3 regions of the Streptomyces sp. NPDC059850 genome follow, and region 1 is predicted to be linked to each of the others. Evidence: riboswitches for the same ligand, from Rfam matches in the RefSeq annotation. Region 1 holds a riboswitch; each other region holds the start of a gene.
What was found. A riboswitch is a leader RNA that binds a small molecule or an ion and turns the genes downstream of it on or off. The one in region 1 is predicted to bind thiamine pyrophosphate.
Positions count from the first base shown of each region.

Region 2: another riboswitch for thiamine pyrophosphate. It lies ahead of thiC (phosphomethylpyrimidine synthase ThiC); the one in region 1 lies ahead of ACFV9T_RS13325 (thiamine ABC transporter substrate binding subunit).
Region 3: another riboswitch for thiamine pyrophosphate. It lies ahead of thiO (glycine oxidase ThiO); the one in region 1 lies ahead of ACFV9T_RS13325 (thiamine ABC transporter substrate binding subunit).

Region 1 covers NZ_JBHWJI010000013.1:83,004-85,259, reverse strand. Annotated here, with positions in the region: gene ACFV9T_RS13325 (thiamine ABC transporter substrate binding subunit) at 1-944, opposite strand, end outside; TPP riboswitch at 940-1,043, opposite strand; gene rlmN (23S rRNA (adenine(2503)-C(2))-methyltransferase RlmN) at 1,109-2,215, opposite strand.
Region 2 covers NZ_JBHWJI010000027.1:87,357-89,612, forward strand. Annotated here, with positions in the region: gene thiC (phosphomethylpyrimidine synthase ThiC) at 1-958, opposite strand, end outside; TPP riboswitch at 951-1,067, opposite strand; gene ACFV9T_RS22985 (YibE/F family protein) at 1,137-2,256, shown strand, end outside.
Region 3 covers NZ_JBHWJI010000083.1:11,696-13,951, reverse strand. Annotated here, with positions in the region: gene thiS (sulfur carrier protein ThiS) at 1-26, opposite strand, end outside; gene thiO (glycine oxidase ThiO) at 23-1,246, opposite strand; TPP riboswitch at 1,245-1,358, opposite strand; gene ACFV9T_RS39515 (NAD(P)/FAD-dependent oxidoreductase) at 1,554-2,256, shown strand, end outside.

The sequences.
Region 1 (2,256 bases):
TCGCGCACCGGATTGACGTACATGTTCAGCGGTACGTCCTCCTGGAAGCGCTTGGTCAGCAGGAAGTCCAGCAGCGCCTTGCCCCCCTTGGTGTTGCCCGCGCCCTCAAGCAGCCCGGCGAACTCCGTCTGCCGGAAGCAGGTGCCCTCCGCCACCCCGGTCGGGGCCTTCGCGGGCTTCGACTTCGCGTCGGCCACCTCGGCGGGCGGGCTGGAGGCGTACGAGACGACGAGCGGCTTGTCGCCCTTGGCGCCGCCCGCAGAGCCGGAGAAGCGGTCGTAGTACGCCTGCTCCCAGCCGTCGACCACCTCGACGCCGTTGGCCCGCAGCTTCTTCCAGTAGTCCCGCCAGCCGTCGTCGCCGTAGCGGGCGGCGGTGCCGAGCAGGAAGGCGAGGCCGGGGGACGAGGTGGCGGCGTTCTCGGTGACCAGGAGGTTCTTGTACGCGGGCTTGGTCAGATCGGCGAACGTCTTCGGCGGCGCCAGCTTCTTCTCGGCGAAGTACGCGCGGTCGTAGTTGACGCAGATGTCGCCGTAGTCGACCGGGGTGACGCGGTGCTTCGCCTGGTCGAGCTGGTACGCGGCCGGGACCTGGTCCAGGCCCTTCGCCTCGTACGGGGTGAACAATTCATTGTCCAGCGCGCGGGAGAGGAGGGTGTTGTCGACGCCGAAGAACACATCGCCCTGCGGATGGCCCTTGGACAGGATCGCCTGGTTGACGGCCGCTCCCGCGTCGCCCCCGGCCTGCACCCGCACCTTGTAGCCGGTGGTGCGGGTGAACTCCTTGAGGACCGCCTTGGACGCCGCGAACGAATCGTGCGAGACCAGGGTGACGGTCTTGGAGTCCTTGCCCTCCGCCGCACCTCCGCCGCAGCCGCTGAGGACGCCGGTGCCGAGGGAGCCGACGAGGGCGGCGGTGAGCGCACGCCGAAGATGGCTGTTCATGGTGAGGCTGACTCCCTACGCCGGTATGACCCGGATCAGGTTGGAGGGTCTGCGGCCATACCGCACTCTCAGCGCTGTCGCGCTCCCCTGTCGGAATGTTCAGTTGTCCGTCACTACGGGATGGTTGTACGACGGATGTGCGAAGGCACCGTATCAGCCGGTGGTCAGCGCTCCGTGGCCGCCAGCTGACCGCACGCCCCGTCGATCTCCTGCCCCCGGGTGTCCCGGACGGTCACCGGCACCCCGTGCCGCTCCAGGGCCGCCACGAACGCCTTCTCGTCCTCCGGCCGGGACGCCGTCCACTTGGAGCCGGGCGTCGGGTTGAGCGGGATGAGGTTGACGTGCACCCGGTGGCCCTTGAGCAGCCGGCCGAGCAGATCGCCGCGCCATGCCTGGTCGTTGATGTCCCTGATCAGGGCGTACTCGATGGAGATCCGGCGGCCGGACTTCTCCGCGTACTCCCACGCCGCGTCCAGGACCTCGCGCACCTTCCAGCGGGTGTTGACCGGGACGAGGGTGTCGCGCAGCTCGTCGTCGGGCGCGTGGAGGGACACCGCGAGGCGGCACTTGAAGCCCTCGTCGGCGAACCGCAGCATCGCCGGGACCAGCCCCACGGTCGAGACGGTGATGCCGCGCTGGGACAGCCCGAGGCCGTCCGGCTCGGGGTCGGTGAGCCTGCGGATGGCGCCGATGACCCGGTTGTAGTTGGCCAGCGGCTCGCCCATGCCCATGAAGACGATGTTGGACAGCCGGGCCGGGCCCCCGGGGATCTCGCCGTCGCGCAGCGCCCGCATCCCGTCGACGATCTGGTGCACGATCTCGGCGGTCGACAGGTTGCGGTCCAGACCCGCCTGGCCGGTGGCGCAGAACGGGCAGTTCATGCCGCAGCCCGCCTGGGAGCTGATGCACATGGTGACCCGGTCCGGGTAGCGCATCAGCACGGACTCGACGAGCGTGCCGTCGAAGAGCCGCCACAGGGTCTTGCGGGTGGTGTCGTCGTCACAGCTGATGTGCCGCACCACGCTCATCAGGTCCGGCAGCAGCTCCGTCGCCAGCTTCTCGCGCGCGGCGGCCGGGATGTCGGTCCACTGGGCGGGGTCGTCGGTGTAGCGGGCGAAGTAATGACGCGACACCTGCCCGGCCCGGAAGGGCTTCTCCCCGAGGGCGGCGACGGCCTCGCGGCGCTCGGCGGGGGTGAGGTCGGCGAGATGCCGCGGGGGCTTCTTGGCCCCACGCGGCACGGCGAAAGTGAGTTCTCCGGGCTTAGGCATGGCCGTACCAGTGTCGCAGACACGCGGAAGGCCCCGCGCCA
Region 2 (2,256 bases), on a different contig from region 1:
GGTGGGCCAGGCACCAGGCGGCCATGATCGAGCCGCCGCGGGAGACGATTCCGGTCTTGCGGCGGGCCGTCAGGGGGACGTACGGGAGCCGCACGCCCGCGTGCACCGTCATGTAGTCGACGCCCTGCTCGGCCTGTTCGATGATGGTGTCCTTGTAGACCTCCCAGGACAGCTCCTCGGCCTTGCCGTCGACCTTCTCCAGCGCCTGGTAGAGCGGCACGGTGCCGATCGGCACCGGGGAGTTGCGCAGCAGCCACTCGCGGGTGGTGTGGATGTTGCGGCCGGTCGACAGGTCCATGACCGTGTCGGCGCCCCAGCGGGTCGCCCAGGTCATCTTCTCGACCTCCTCCTCGATGGACGAGGTGACGGCGGAGTTGCCGATGTTGGCGTTGACCTTCACCAGGAACCGCTTGCCGATGATCATCGGCTCGATCTCCGGGTGGTTGACGTTGGCGGGCAGTACGGCCCGGCCCGCCGCGATCTCCTCGCGGACCACCTCGGGGGAGACGTTCTCGCGGATCGCCACGTACTCCATCTCCGCGGTGACCTCGCCCCGGCGGGCGTACGCGAGTTGGGTGACGGGGGCGCCGTCGCGGGACCGGCGGGGCTGGCGCGGCCGTCCGGGGAAGACCGCGTCGAGGTTGCGCAGGCCACCGCGGGGCGCGGTGTGTTTGAGCCCGTCGTCCTCGGGCCGGGCCGGACGGCCGGAGTACTCCTCGGTGTCGCCGCGGGTGATGATCCAGTTCTGCCGCAGCGGCGCGAGGCCACGGCGGACGTCGGTGTCGATGTGGGGGTCGGTGTACGGGCCGGACGTGTCGTACAGCGTCACGTCCTGGCCATTGGTGAGGTGCACGCGGCGCACCGGGACCTGGATGTCCGGGCGGGAACCCGTGACATATCCCTTATGCCAGCCGAAATCGCCAGCGTTTTCGCGCGTGTGTGCATCCTGCTGAGTCATGAGACCCACTCCCTACGCCGGCATTACCCGGTAACAGGTTCAGCGGTCGGCGCAGCTGTGACGTCAGCGCCCTCTCAGCCCGGTGCTCCGAGCTCCCGCGATTGCAAAGGTGCCCCCACGCTAACGGTTTCCCCGCATACCTGAACAGGGGGCCTGCCGCTCTTGCGATGATGCGACGGTGACCGCGACACAGCAGGACCATCCGCCCGAGCAGCCCCGCCCGTCCGGCGAGGCCCATGGCCACTCCCATGGCTCCCCCGGCCATGGCCACAGCCACGCCCACTCCCACGGCCCGGCCGCGCCCGTCTCCGCACGCCTCCGCAAGGTCATCGCGGCGGTGCTCATCCCGTTCGCCGTCGCCGTCCTCGCCGGGCTGGTCGCGTTGTGGCCGGGCAGCCCCGAGCACACCACGCAGGGCCGCAGCGGGCTCGGTTTCGACCAGGAGACGGTCGCCGGGCGCGTGGTGAAGGTGGCGGAGGTCGACTGCGCCGACGTCAACGCGCAGCCGCAGGCACCCACCGAACCGGGTCAGCAGGGCGGCGCCCCGGCGCCCGGCGGCGGCGCGCCCGGTGGCGGCACCGGAGGCGGAGCGGGCGGCGGAGCAGGCGGCGGCGAGAGCGTCTGCGAGAAGGCCACCATCGAGGTCACCTCGGGCAAGGACAAGGGCCGTACGTTCCCCGAGATCGTCCAGCCGAACGCCTCGCGGAAGCTCAGCGCCGGGCAGGAGCTGAAGCTCTCGTACGCGCCCAAGGCGCCGAAGAACCTCCAGTACTCGGTCTCGGACATCAACCGCTCGTTCCCCATGGCCCTGCTCGCCGGGGTGTTCGCGCTCGTGGTCGTGGCCGTCGGACGGCTGCGCGGCATCTTCGCGCTGGTGGCGCTGGCCATCAGCTTCGGGGTGCTGACGCTGTTCATCCTCCCGGCGATATTGCAGGGCTCGAATCCGCTGGTGGTCGCGGTCGTCGGAGGCAGCGCGATCATGTTGCTCGCGCTCTATATGTGCCACGGACTGAGCGCCCGGACATCGGTCGCCGTGCTCGGCACCCTGGTCTCGCTGCTGCTGATCGGCGTGCTCGGCTCGCTGTTCATCGGCTGGGCGTCGCTGACCGGCAACACCGACGACCAGACCGGTCTGGTGCACGGCCTCTATCCGGGCATCGAGATCAAGGGTCTGCTGCTGGCAGGGGTGATCATCGGTTCGCTGGGCGTGCTGGACGACGTGACGGTCACCCAGACCTCGGCGGTGTGGGAGCTGCGGGAAGCCGACCCCTCGACGAGCCGGCGGAAGCTCTACACGG
Region 3 (2,256 bases), on a different contig from region 1:
ACGGTGACGCTCAGGGTGACGGTCATGCGGTGTGCTCCTGTATAGCTGCTGGGGGAGTCGCGGCGGCTGGGGTGGCCGCGAAGCGCTTCGGCGAGAACGGCCGCGCCTCGGGCGGGAGTTCGCCGCCCGTCAGCGCCTCGGCCATGGCATCGCCGGTGATCGGGGTCAGCAGGACGCCGTTGCGGTAGTGGCCGGTGGCCAGCTGGAGGCCCGGCAGTTCGGTCGGGCCGAGCAGCGGGGCGTTGTCGGGGGAGCCGGGGCGGAGCCCGGCGAGGGTCTCGACGAGCGGCAGTTCGGTGATGCCGGGCACCAGCTCGTGCGCGTCGCGCAGCAGCTCGTACACCCCTCCCGCGGTGACCGTGGTGTCCCAGCCCAGCTCCTCGCTGGTCGCGCCGACGACCAGGTCGCCGTTCTCGCGCGGGACGAGGTAGACGTGCCCGCCGCGTACGACGGCCCGTACGGTCCGGGACAGGAAGGGCGCGTACGGGCCGGGTACCGACAGCCGCAGGACCTGGCCCTTGACGGGGCGTACGGGCGGCAGGACCGCCTCGGGGACGCCCGGGAGCCGCCCGCTGAGGCTGCCCGCGGCCAGCACGGTCTGCCCGGCGGTCAGGCGCGCGCCATCCGCCAGCTCGGCCCCGGTGGCCCGGTCGCCCTCCACTAGCAGCCGTTCCACGGCGGCCCGGTGGAGGTCCACTCCGGCGCGCTCGCACGCCGTCAGCAGCGCGGCCGCCAGCCGCCGCGGGTCGACCTGGTGGTCGCCGTCGACGCGCAGGCCCCCGCGCACGCCCGGCGCGAGCATCGGCTCCAGGCGTCGGCATTCGCGCCCCGTGAGCCACTGTGCGTCCAGACCGAGCCGCTGCTGGAAGGCGTGCAGCTCCCGCAGATGGGCGCGGTCGTCCGCGTCGAGCGCGACCGAGAGCGTGCCGCAGGTGCGGAAGGCCAGGTCATGGCCGCTCGCCTCCTCCAGCTCCGCCACGAAGGACGGATAGCGGCGCGCCGAGGCCAGATTCAGTCCGAGCAGGGTCTGCTCGCCGTAGTGCAGTTCGGTGACGGCCGCCAGCATCCCGGCCGCGACCCGGGCGGCCCCGCCGCCGGGCGCCGGGTCGGCGACGGCGGTGCGCAGGCCCCGCTGGGTCGCCCGCCAGGCCGTGACCAGGCCGATGATGCCGCCGCCGATGACGAGGACGTCGTACGGGGTAGCGCTGCCCTGGGGTGCTCGGGCTGTGTGATGTGGGGTGTGCATGGGCTGGTCGCCCCCTCCCTTCGCCGGCATGACCCGGATCAGGTTCGTACGGTCGGAGGCCGCGCCAGCCTCCCTCTCAGCCCGGTGCGCCCGGGCTCCCGCGAGTGCTCTGTCCCGCCACCCTAGTACGCGCCCCGAATCGGCCGGAAGGGAGCGTCCCGGGCGGCGCCGGGCATGAGGCCCCGTGTCCGCGATACGACAGGACGTCCGGCCCGTCGGGCTGTGCCCGAGATCTCGTCGTGCGCTCTCCGGTCCGCCCCACCTGCCGCAATACAGTGATCGTGTGAGCGATGAGACGACGAAGACGATGGCGTCCTCGGCGGGTGGCGGCGGACAGCGGGTGGTGATCGTCGGCGCGGGCATGGCGGGGGTGCAGACCGCCGTCGCGCTGCGTGAGCAGGGCTGGAGCGGGGAGATCCTGCTGCTGGGCGCCGAGCCCCACCAGCCGTACGACCGGCCGCCGCTGTCCAAGGCCGTACTGCTCGGCAAGGCCGAGGGGTCCGCGTTCGACGTGGACTTCGCCGCGCTCGGCATCGGGCTGCGGCTCGGCGTCGCCGTGACCGGGCTGGACGCGGCGGGGCGGACGGTCGCGACCGGGTCGGGCCCGATCCCGTACGACGTCCTGGTGATCGCCACCGGCGCCGAGCCGATCGCCCTGCCCGGCAGCGAGGGCGTGCCCGGTGTCCACCTCCTGCGGACCCTGGACGACGCCGAACGGCTGCGCCCGGTGCTCGCCCGGCAGGACGAGATCGTGGTGGTCGGGGCGGGCTGGATCGGCGCGGAGTTCGCGACCGCGGCCCGCGAGGCGGGCTGCGCGGTGACGGTCGTCGAGGCCGCGGACCGGCCGCTGGTGGGCGCCCTCCCGGCGGAGGTCGCGGCCCATATGACCGGCTGGTACGCGGACTACGGCGCCACCCTGGTCACCGGCGCCCGGGTGACCGGCATCGACCGGAACGGGCTCCAGCTCGGCGACGGCACCAGGCTGCGGGCCGGTGCGGTGGTCATCGGCA